DNA from 2 places in the Arthrobacter sp. Marseille-P9274 genome. Region 1 is predicted to be linked to the other one. Evidence: predicted binding sites of a transcription regulator. Region 1 holds the regulator's gene; the other holds the start of a gene.
The links. Region 1 encodes Rex, which represses fermentation and respiration genes when NADH is low (regulators of the CRP and FNR family bind a similar motif). Its sites were predicted from a motif close to CTTGTGAANNNNTTCACAAG; they were not measured.
Positions count from the first base shown of each region.

Region 1 (5,510 bases):
GAAACCAAGGACGAACAGGCCGATTCCGGCGAACATCCGGCCGCGCCGCTGGCTGTCCAGGTCCACGCCCGTCAGGCCCGTGACGTAGCCCAGGTACCCCGGCACCAGCGGGAGCACGCACGGGGACATGAATGAAACGAGTCCAGCCAGCATGGCCACCGGAATGGCCAGCAGCACCGAACCGCTGAGCACGGTTTCGCCGAAGAGGTTGCCGACCGAGCCGGGGATGTAGGTGATTCCCACGGTCAGGCGGCCGCGGTGTCGCGGATCAGGGTCTTCAGCGTGCCCTTGTCAGCCACCCCAAGAATCCGGGCGGCAACGCGGCCTTCCTTGTCCAGCACCAGCGTGGTGGGGACGGCCTGCGGGGGGACGTAGCTGGTCATCGACAGCAGGATGCCGCCGTCCTTGTCTTTGAAGCTCGGGTACGTCACGCCGAAGTTGCGCTCGAATGCCTCGGCCGTCGCCTTTTCGTCGCGCACATTCACGCCGTAGAACCGGGCTTCCTCGCTGAATTCCCGGCTCAGGGCCTGCAGGTCCTTGGCCTCCAGGCGGCACGGCGCGCAGGCCGCGTACCAGAAGTTGAGCACGGTCACCTTGCCCGTCCAGCCGGACGAGTCGACCTTGCTGCCGTCGAACAGCGTTCCGGTCAGTTGGACGGGCTCGCCGCGGCTGCCCGGGTCATATTCGGTGACCGATCCGTCGCCGGCGATATAGTTCTTGTTGTCGCCGGCATTGGCCTGCTGGGCCAGCGAGTCCTCCACCGTGCAGGCGGCCAGCGGCAGCGCGAAGACCAGCGCGGCGCTCATCTTGAGCAGGGACCGGCGGTTCAAGGGCTCAGGGGTATTCGCAGTCACAATCACACTTTTCTACGTGGGCTGGGGGCTTCCCACTTCTACAACGCGTAGTAATTCTATTACGCTCCAGGGATATTGGCCGCACCGGGCAGCAGGTCCGCGCTCGGCTCGCAATAGTCCACCCCGGCGAGGTGCTCGCCGTCGAACATCAGGCTGGTCACGGACGCCAGCGTGCACTGCCGCCGTCGCGGGTCGTGCCAGAGCCGGCGGCGCTCCGCGGCCAGTCGCGTGACCCAGATGGGCAGCTGGTGGCTGACCATGACGGCCTCTGCCCCCGGCCCGCCGATTTCCTCGGCGGCCTTCCGCGCATCTTCCGCCGCCGCCATCACCCGCAGGACCTGGGCGGTGTAGGCCTCGCCCCAGGAGGGCCGCATCGGATTGCGCAGGGAGGCCCAGTGCCGCGGATCGCGCAGCTGCCGCCTGATGTCAGCCAGGCCTTCGAAGCGGTTTTCGGCCTCGATGATCCGATCGTCCGTGACAATCTCCAGGTTCAGCGCCGCGGCCGTCGGCTGGGCGGTCTCCTGTGCCCTGGTCAGCGGCGACGAGACGAGATAGCAAATGTTGGCGCCGTTCGCGACCCGGTCCGCGAAATAGTCCGCCGCACGCTGCGCCATCTTCTGGCCCAGCTCCGACAGATGGAACTCGGGCAGCCTGCCATAGAGCACACGGCCCGGATTATGGACTTCGCCGTGGCGCAGTAAGTGAACAGTCGTTGGCGGCATGGTCTTAAGTGTCTCAAAGGAGGCCGCTATTGCCCAAAGCGCGGGCCGCCGCAAGAATGACCGGGAAGGGACCGCAGCGCCGGACCCTCGAGGCACGAACCGTTGGTCCAGACAATCACCCCTGTTCAAGGAGTCGAAGATGACACTGCCCCAAGGCCTCACAGAAGGCGTTTGGAAACTCGACCAGGCCCACAGCGAGATCGGCTTCACGGTCCGCCACGCCGGCATCAGCAAGGTCCGCGGACGGTTCACGGACGCAGACGCCGAAGCGCGCGTCGGATCGACGCTGGCAGACTCCACCCTCCACGCGACCGTCAAGACCGCCAGCTTCAACTCGGGCGAGGCCAACCGCGACGCCCACGTCAAGGGCACGGACTTTTTCGATGTCGAACAGTTCCCGGAGATGACCTTCGTCGCGAGGGGGGTTGAGGGCGACGGCGAGGAATACACCCTCACGGGCGACCTCACCATCCGTGGTGTCACCAAGCCGGTCGAGGTGGAGGTGGAGTTCACGGGCGTCGCCGTCGATCCGTTCGGCGCCACCCGCGCCGGCTTCACCGGCGAAGCCGAGATCAGCCGCAAGGAATTCGGCCTGACCTGGAACGCGGCGCTCGAAGCCGGCGGCGTACTGGTCAGCGACAAGGTGAAGATCAACCTGGACGCAGCGCTCATCAAGCAGTCCTGATCCGTTGCCCGCGGGCCGGGGCCCTATGCTTCCGCCCCGGCCCGCCGGCGGGCACCGAATATCATCCTTTCGGGCTAGTCACAGCGCACTCGGCGTCACTGTAATGTTGGCTTAACAGGCCCCGCGAAGGCGCCTGCATGCTTCCGCCGCTCCCTGTGCAGCCAAGAAAAGGATCCGACCATGTCCACTCCTGAAAACCAGCCCGATCCCTCCGGCCAGCCGGAACAGCAGCGCGGCCAAGCGGCCAACGGTTCTGGCCAGGAGCAGCCTCGGTACGGGCAGAACGCCCCGCAGTACGGGCAGCCCCAGTACGGACAGAACCAGCCGCCGTACGGCCAGAACGCCCCGCAGTACGGGCAGAACCCGCCGCAGTACGGCCAGAACGCCCCGCAGTACGGGCAGCAGCCCGGCCCCTACGGCCAGAACGCACCCCAGTACGGCCAGCAGCCCGGCCCCTACGGCTACCAGAGCGCACAGCCGGGCCAGTACAGCTACCCCTCCTCCCAGCCGCAGCCGGGCGCCGTGCCGACCCGACCCAAAGAAGTCGTCATCGCCTTCTGGCTGATCATCGCCGCGGCGGTGCTGACCGCCGTCCAGGTCATCATCTCCCTCGCCACCATGGACACCCTGCTGGCCGGCATGGCGGATGACCCTGCCGTGCGCGATGCCTTGGCGCAGACCGGCGGCGAGATCAGCGAACAGCAGTTCATGGACATGATGAGCGGCACGGCGGGCGTCGTCCTCGTGATTTCAGGCCTGATCGTCATCGGCCTCTACCTGATGGTGGCCTTCGGCGTGAAGGCCGGCAAGAACTGGGCCCGCATCACCGGCACCGTTTTCGCGGCACTGTCCCTGGTGGGCCTGGTGCCGTTCGGCCTTAACACGCTGACGGCGCTGCTGGGCATCGCTGCGATCGTGCTGCTGTTCATGCGGCCGGCCAACGAGTACTTCAAAGCCGTCTCGGCCCGGAAGTTCGGCATCTACGGCCGCTGATCGACTGGCTCTAGCGGGCGCTGCGGGCGCGGGATTCGGAACCTGGTTCCGATTCCTGCGCCCGTTGTGCGTGGTAGGCAAGAATCTGCAGTTCGGTGGCCATGTCCACCTTGCGCACTTCGACGCCCGGCGGCACCTGCAGGACGACCGGAGCAAAGCTGAGGATACTGCGCACCCCAGCGGCCACGAGCTCGTCGCAGAGCTCCTGCGCGGACCGGGCCGGAACCGCCAGGACCACCATGTTCACTCCGGTGCGCGCCAGGACCCTCTCCAAGTCCATGACAGCGCTGACCTTCAGCCCGCCGACCTCGGAACCGATAATGGCGGGGTCGGCGTCGAAGATGGCCGCCACTTCGAAGCCTCTGGTCGTGAAGCCGGAATAGCCGGCCAGGGCCCGGCCAAGGTTACCGGCCCCGACAATGGCGACCCGCCACTCCTGGGTCAGGCCGAGGCGCGCGGCAATGGTCCGGGTGAGAAGCTGGACCTCGTAGCCGACGCCGCGCGTGCCGTAGGACCCCAAATAGGACAGATCCTTGCGCAGCATGGCCGACTTCACGCCGGCGGCCTCGGCGAGCTCCTCCGAAGAAACGCGCTCGACGCCTTCGGCCAGCAAAGAGTTAAGCGCCCTGAGGTAAATAGTCAGCCGGGCTACCGAAGCGGGAGGAATGGGTCGACCGCGCGTCTCCGGCCCCGTAGCGGGACCTGAAGGATCGTGGGTAGTCACGGTTCGGTCCTTACGGTATCGGTCTGTATCCCAACTTTAGGGGCTCGGTTCGGCGCCCACCAATCCGGCGGCCCGGTCAGGCGGTGAGCAGGCACCGCAGCCGGTCCGGATCGATGTGCCAGAAGTCCCGCTGCACGCCGTCGATCATCACGACCGGAATTTCCTCCGCGAAGCGCCGCTCCAGCTCGGCGTCGTCCAGGATCGACTGCTCCCGCCATTCCACCCCAAGTTCCTCGGCGACCTCGGCCACGGTGCGTCGCGCGGCCTCGCACAGGTGGCAGCCGGGCTTGGTCAGCAGCAGCAGGTCGTGCGGAGGGGCGGGTGATTCACTCATGGCTCCAAGGTAGCGCGAGCCGTGCTCGGGGCGCCACGCGGCCGCCAGCCAGCCGGACACGGCCGTCGGACGATCCGGTACCGGGGCCAGGCGGCCGGACACCGCGGATATCAACACTAGGCCGGGGCGCCGTCGATGCCGGACCCGGCGCCGTCGATGCCGGACCCGGCGGCCGGGGACGGAGTCGGGGTTCCCCGGCGGTCTGCACCCTTGGACCTCGGTCGCTAGACTCGAGACATGCCGACAGCCGACCAGGATCCAGCCGCCCGCACCTCTGGCCCGCCGGACCGTCTGGCGGCGGCCGCGTTTTTCGACGTCGACAACACCCTGATGCGCGGGGCCAGTCTCTTCCATGTCGGCCTGAAGATGTACCAGCGCGGTTCCTTCAGGCTGCGCGATGCCGCCGGTTTCTTCATCAAGCAGGGCCGCTTCCTGCTCACGGGTGAGAACCTCAAGGACATCCACGCCGTCCGGGATTCCGCCATGGCGATCGGCACCGGCCTGCTGGTGAGCGATGTGAAGGCCCTCGGCGAGGAGGTCTACGACGAGATCATTGCCTCGAGGATCTGGCCCGGCACGCGCGCATTGGCGGACCAGCACCTCCGCGCGGGTCGCCGGGTCTGGCTGGTCACGGCCACTCCCCTGGCGGTCGCCGAGGTCATTGCCGACCGCCTGGGCCTGACAGGTGCCCTGGGGACCGTCGCGGAAATTGACGACGGCGCCTACACCGGACAGCTTGTCGGCGAGATCTTGCACGGGCAGGCCAAGGCGGACGCCGTGGCGGAACTGGCCCGGCTGGAGGGGCTCAGGCTGGACGGCTGCTGGGCCTACAGCGACTCCTACAACGATGTGCCGCTGCTGTCGCTGGTCGGCAATCCGGTGGCCATCAACCCGGACGCCCGGCTGCGCCGGCACGCGCGCGAGCACAACTGGCCGGTCTACGACTTCCGCAGCGGACGGCGGGCGGCGACCCTGGGCCTGAAGGCCGCGACCTTTGCGGGCGCCGTCTACGGACTCTGGCGCGGCCTGAGCAAGGTCCGGGGTCCTCGCGCCTGATTCCTGCGGCTGTCTCGCCGCGGGCCGGCGACGGGATCGAAGGCCGGGGGTTAAAGACAGCAGGCCCGCCGGTTTCCCGGGCGGACCTGCGAGCTGCCGGCTGTGCGGCTACTTCTTGTTGCGGCGCTGGTGGCGGGTCTTG
Region 1 covers NZ_CAMPOV010000001.1:2,549,755-2,555,264, forward strand. The annotation lists gene OC550_RS11740 (cytochrome c biogenesis CcdA family protein) at 1-243, opposite strand, end outside; gene OC550_RS11745 (TlpA disulfide reductase family protein) at 246-806, opposite strand; gene OC550_RS11750 (histidine phosphatase family protein) at 914-1,576, opposite strand; gene OC550_RS11755 (YceI family protein) at 1,716-2,261, shown strand; gene OC550_RS11760 (hypothetical protein) at 2,442-3,254, shown strand; gene OC550_RS11765 (redox-sensing transcriptional repressor Rex) at 3,265-3,978, opposite strand; gene OC550_RS11770 (glutaredoxin family protein) at 4,055-4,312, opposite strand; gene OC550_RS11775 (HAD family phosphatase) at 4,550-5,368, shown strand; gene OC550_RS11780 (AURKAIP1/COX24 domain-containing protein) at 5,477-5,510, opposite strand, start outside.

Region 2 (5,510 bases), 780 kb from region 1:
ATGCGGCGCTAGGCACCAGGCCAGGCCGCCGTCAGTAGTCGGTGAAGCCGGAGCGGTGTTCCTTTTCGCACCGGAGATAGTCCTCCGTGGCGATCTCCTTGAGCCTGGTGAGCTCGTCCACGCGCTTCTGCGGGACTTCCCCCCGGGCAAACGCCGCCTTGGCATCCTCCAGCAGGCGGACGGCTTCCTTGTGGTTGGCCTGCGCCTTTTCCCAACGCGTGAGCTGTGTCTCAGTCATGGGGACATTCTAGGAACACGGCTGCGGCAAAGCCATAGCCACATACGAAAGTGCCGGCCGCGCCACAGGGGCGCGGCCGGCACTTTCAGCCTGACCTGCGAGGGTCAGGTCAGCCGATAGCCTCGGCGAGCGGCTCGTTGGCGACCACGGGGAACTGCTGCGGGTGGACGCCCGCAATTTCCTCGAGGACGCGGATGACCTGGCAGCTGTAGCCGAACTCGTTGTCGTACCAGACGTAGAGCACGGCGTTCTTGCCGTTGGCGATTGTCGCCAGGCCGTCCACGATGCCGGCGCGGCGCGATCCGACGAAGTCCGTGGAGACGACCTCCGGAGAAGCGATGTAGTCGATCTGCTTGTGCAGGTCGGAATCGAGCGACACCGCGCGGAGGTAGCTGTTGAGCTCGTCCTTGGTTGCTTCCTGCTCCAGGTTGAGGTTCAGGATGGCCATGGAGACGTCCGGGGTGGGAACACGGATGGCGTTGCCGGTCAGCTTGCCCTCCAGCTCGGGCAGCGCCTTGGCCACGGCCTTGGCGGCGCCGGTCTCGGTCAGCACCATGTTCAGCGCTGCCGAACGGCCGCGGCGGGAACCCTTGTGGAAGTTGTCGATCAGGTTCTGGTCATTGGTGTACGAGTGCACGGTTTCGACGTGGCCGTGGATAATGCCGTACTTGTCGTTGAGCGCCTTGAGCACCGGGGTGATCGCGTTGGTCGTGCAGGATGCGGCCGAGACGATCTTGTCCTCGGCGGTGATGTCCTTGTGGTTCACGCCGTGGACGATGTTCTTCAGGTTGCCCTTACCCGGGGCCGTGAGAACAACGCGGGATACGCCCGGGCACTGCAGGTGCTGGGACAGCCCGGCCTCATCGCGCCACTTGCCGGTGTTGTCGACGACAATCGCGTCCTCGATGCCGTACTGGGTGTAGTCCACCGTGGACGGATCGTTGGAGTAGATGAACTGGATCAGGGTGCCGTTGGCGAGGATGGTATTGGCTTCCTCGTCCACCGAGATGGTGCCCTCGAAGGGTCCGTGGACCGAGTCGCGGCGCAGCAGGCTGGCACGCTTGACCAGGTCGTTCTCGCTGCCCTTGCGGACCACCACGGCGCGCAGCCGCAGGCCATGTCCGCCGCCGGAATGCCCGATCAGGATCCGGGCGAGCAGGCGGCCAATGCGGCCGAAGCCGTACAGCACGACGTCGGTACTGGTGCGGGTGTCTTCACCGCGCTTGCCCACGATCCCGGAGAGTTCCCCGCGCAGGAACTCCTTGAGGTCGCGGCCTGCACCTTCGTCCTTGAACTTGCCCAGCAGGCGGGCCAGGTCGACCGAGCCTGCGCCAAGCTCGAGTTCGGTCAGAGCCTGCAGCACGGGGAAGGTTTCTTCCAGCGGCAGCTCCACCTCGTCGATCTGCCGGGCGAAGCGGTGGGCCTTGAGAATGCCCACGACGGACTGGTTGATCAGGCTGCGGCCGTGGATGGACGTGACCACATTGTTTTCGCGGTACAAACGGCCAATCAGCGGAATCATCGTTTCAGCGAGCGCTTCGCGGTTGATCCACGTATCCAAGGCCGCTTCAGACTTCTGGTTCACAGAGTTACCTTCCTACATCAGCCGGGGTCTTCCTCGATCCCGGTTGTACCCGCCGCGAATTCCGCGGCGAAACCCCGCAGCGAAGTCGAATCCACTCCGCGCAGAATACACAGTCGCCTCGGCTGGCTCAGTGCTGTTGGGCGTTGCCCAGTTCCATTTTAGGGAATCCGGTCACACCCACGAGTCGGTTACGTGTGAAGTCACTCACAGCGGCCGCACAAAGTGGGACAGGTTGGCCTGTGAGCCGGGTTCTGTCACCTGCACCGGTTCCCCGTTGCAGGGTAGCGATCATCCATCTAGGAGCACCGTTGCCGATGCCCTCAAGCGGCCTACCCGGGCACTCGGGCGGGCGGCCCTCAAACGTGCCCTGTCTGGCCTTGCTCCGGGTGGGGTTTACCTAGCTGTCCCGGTCACCCGGGACACTGGTGGTCTCTTACACCGCCGTTTCACCCTTACCAGGCGCCGCGCAAGCGGCCCTGGCGGTCTGTTTTCTGTGGCACTTGCCTGCGGGTTTCCCCGAGTGGGCGTTACCCACCACCCTGCCCTGTGGAGCCCGGACTTTCCTCGGCAGCTGCCCGCGGGCAGCCAACGCGATCGCCCAGCCAACCTGTCCTTGTCCCACAATACAGCCGCCCGCGTCCCGGCCCGTCATCCGCGGGGGCCGGACCCGGGGGTCGCGGCTGCGGGTCTGTAAGCTCTTATGGTGCTGATTCTGCTCCCACCCTCCGAAGGAAAGACGGCCGCTGAGACGGGCCAACCGTTCGAACTCTCCGAGTTGAGCTTTGCCGAACTGAACGGTCCGCGCCATGACGTCCTTGGCGCGCTGGCCAGCGCGAGTTCCCATCCGGAAGCCCTGGCGCTGCTGGGAGTAGGGGCGTCGCTGGCCGAAGAGGTCGAGCGGAACAGGCGCCTGGAGGCCGAGCCATCGGCGCCGGCGCACACGGTCTACTCAGGGGTCCTGTACGACGCGCTCGGCTACGCCAGCATGACCTCCGCGCAGAAGCGCAAGGCGGATGCCGCCGTCGTCGTTATCTCCGCGCTCTGGGGCGCAATCGGCTTCGCCGACCGCATTCCCGCCTACCGGCTGTCCATGTCCGTTGGGCTCCCCGAGACGGGCAAGCTCGCCAGCTACTGGAAAAAGCACCTGCCCGCCGCGCTGGACGGCCGCGCCGACGGCCAGCTGGTCGTCGACTGCCGCTCGAGCAGCTATGCCGCCGCCTGGGCGCCGCCGGCGGATAGCACGGTAGCGGTCAACGTCTTCCAGGAGCGGGCCGGAAAGCGCACCGTCGTCTCGCACTTCGCCAAGCACACCCGCGGAGAACTCGCCCGGCACCTCCTGACCCGCCGCGGCAAGGCTCCCGCGACGCCTGCGGCGCTGCTCAAGGCCGCGACGGAGAAGTGGCGGGCCGAACTCACCCCCGGCTCCGGACGGAAGCCGCACGCCCTGAGCATCATTTTGGAGGGCTGAACGGATGACGAGGGAACAAACCGAGCACACGCTGGTCCACGAGGGCGTGACGGTCCACTGCAAGAGCCGCCCCGCCAAGCTCGACCGGCGGCATCTGGTGGTCATGTTCGCCGGAATCCGGCCGATCGACAGCTACGAGTTCGACGGCCGGGGTTCGCGGGACAGCCAGGCGAACTGGCTGTGGCTGAAGGATGATTTTGGCGGCCAGTACTCCTACTACCTCTGCAACGGCCTGGACTTCTCCGTCGAGCGGGCGGTGATCGCCGCCATCGACCGGGAACTGGAGCGGCTGGGGCTGGGACACGAAAACTGCACGCTGGTGGGCTTTTCGAAGGGCGGGTTCGCCGCGCTCTACTACGGCATCAAGTACGACTTCCCGAACATTGTCGCCAGCGCTCCCCAAATCTACGTCGGCAGCCACACGGCTAAGCACCGGCCGGTCATCCACCGGCACCTGACCCGCACCGGAAGCGACGAAGAGCTGCAGCTGCTCGACAGCCTGCTGCCCCATGCGGTCGCCAAGGACGCCCGCCGCGACCGGAATATCTATCTGTTCAGCTCGGTACAGGACCAGTTCCACGCCGAGCAGGTGGAGCCCGCGCTGCCCCTGCTGCGGCGATACTCCAACTTCAACTACATCGAGACGGATTCCGACCTCGTCAACGAGCATTCGGACATCACCCGCTACAACATGCCGCTGCTGCTGTCCGTGCTGTACGCGCTCGGCGAGAACGTCGCACCCCGGTACGGCGAAGTGCGCAACGGCTTCCGGCAGGATCCGGAGGTAGCGGCGGCCGGCCTGCGGACGCAGCGAAGCTCCTCGGCGGCTGTCGTGGACCTGCGGGCCGGCAGGATGGCCGGTCCGAAATTCTTCCCGCAGGGAGTGGCATTCCTGCGCGGCCATGCCGCGGACCGGCCCGCGGCCTTGGCGACGTCCTTGGTCCTCGCGGGCGACGCGGGGCGGTACGAATATCCGCTGGTCCAGGTCCAGGATCGCGGCATCTACCAGACGCACTACGAGGACTATTTCTGCGACTACCGCTTCGGAAAGTTCCAGGCGTCCAGCGACGGAGTGGACCTCTCCGGCTTGCCCCGCGGTGACTACGAGGCCTCGCTGGCGCTCACGGCGGAATCAGCCGAGCGGACGGCCGCCTGTGTCTCCACCAAACGGACCACCGCGGAGAGCAACGACGGCGGCGACCTCATCACTTTCGCGTCCGACAGCAGAGGCAGCGTACTCCGCAAGCGCCCGATCCTCGGGACCGCGCCGCACCAGGCCGTCTTCAACATCAGGAGCCAGTGGGCGCGCGGGGACCGGGTCCATTTCGAAGGTACCTTCGCTGTCCGGGGTACATCGATGACCGGCTGGGAATCCGGCCGCTACTACCTCGTGCTGGCCTCCGGTGCGGGCGTCCGGTCCGTGCCGCTGGCCGGTGCCCGGGTCACCGATCCCGCCGACTATTTCGGCGACGGCAGGAACAGTCACACCCACGCCCGCTTCGCCACTCCACGCTTCGCCGGGGTGTCCCTGGCAGGCGTGGAGCCCGGGCTCTACGAGGCCCACGTCTCGCTCAGCGCCGGCGGGGCCCTCCACACGATCGCCACGGGCCGGCGGATCAGGCTTCGGGAGGCGCCGGATGGGAGCCTCGAGGCTTCCCTGCTCGGTCCTCGTCCGGCCGTTTCCAAGCGGGTCCGTGCCCGGCGGCTCATCCGCGCGGTGAAGCGCAGGGCGGACCGGGTGCGAGGAAGAAGCCAAGCGGGCGGGACGCCTAACTAGCTCCAGTCGGCCGAGCGTACGAGGATGCAGCCGGAGTCCGGGCAGAACACGATCTCATCCGCGGCAGCGCCGCGGATCTCGTTCAAGTCGCCCGGGCTCAATTGCATGCCGGAACCTTCCGACTTGCCGTGGAACAGCCGCGCGGCGCCGATCCCCCGATGCGCGCGGGTCTTCTCGTAGACAGCGAGCAGCGGCGCCTCGAAAGTGGCGGCCAGCTCCGTTCGGGCGGCCTCGACATCCTGGCGTTCAGCGGCGATGCCGGCCAGCTCGTCATCGCGGGTCTTTTCCAGCGCCACCAGCTCCTGCGCGAGGGCATCGTTCGACTGCTGGTGTTCCGCCTGGCGGACCCGTACGGCTTCCAGGCGCTCCATGATCTCCAGCTCCGCGTCCTCAAGGTCCGAACGGCGCTTATTCAGCGACACCAGCTCGTTCTGCAGCGCGG
Region 2 covers NZ_CAMPOV010000001.1:1,773,135-1,778,644, forward strand. The annotation lists gene OC550_RS08070 (hypothetical protein) at 32-238, opposite strand; gene OC550_RS08075 (glyceraldehyde-3-phosphate dehydrogenase) at 348-1,823, opposite strand; RNA gene rnpB (RNase P RNA component class A) at 2,048-2,433, opposite strand; gene OC550_RS08085 (YaaA family protein) at 2,527-3,291, shown strand; gene OC550_RS08090 (accessory Sec system protein Asp2) at 3,296-5,068, shown strand; gene OC550_RS08095 (zinc ribbon domain-containing protein) at 5,065-5,510, opposite strand, start outside.
Region 2: a site for Rex is predicted at 2,015-2,034, ahead of OC550_RS08075 (glyceraldehyde-3-phosphate dehydrogenase). Genes of this name have one in related genera too.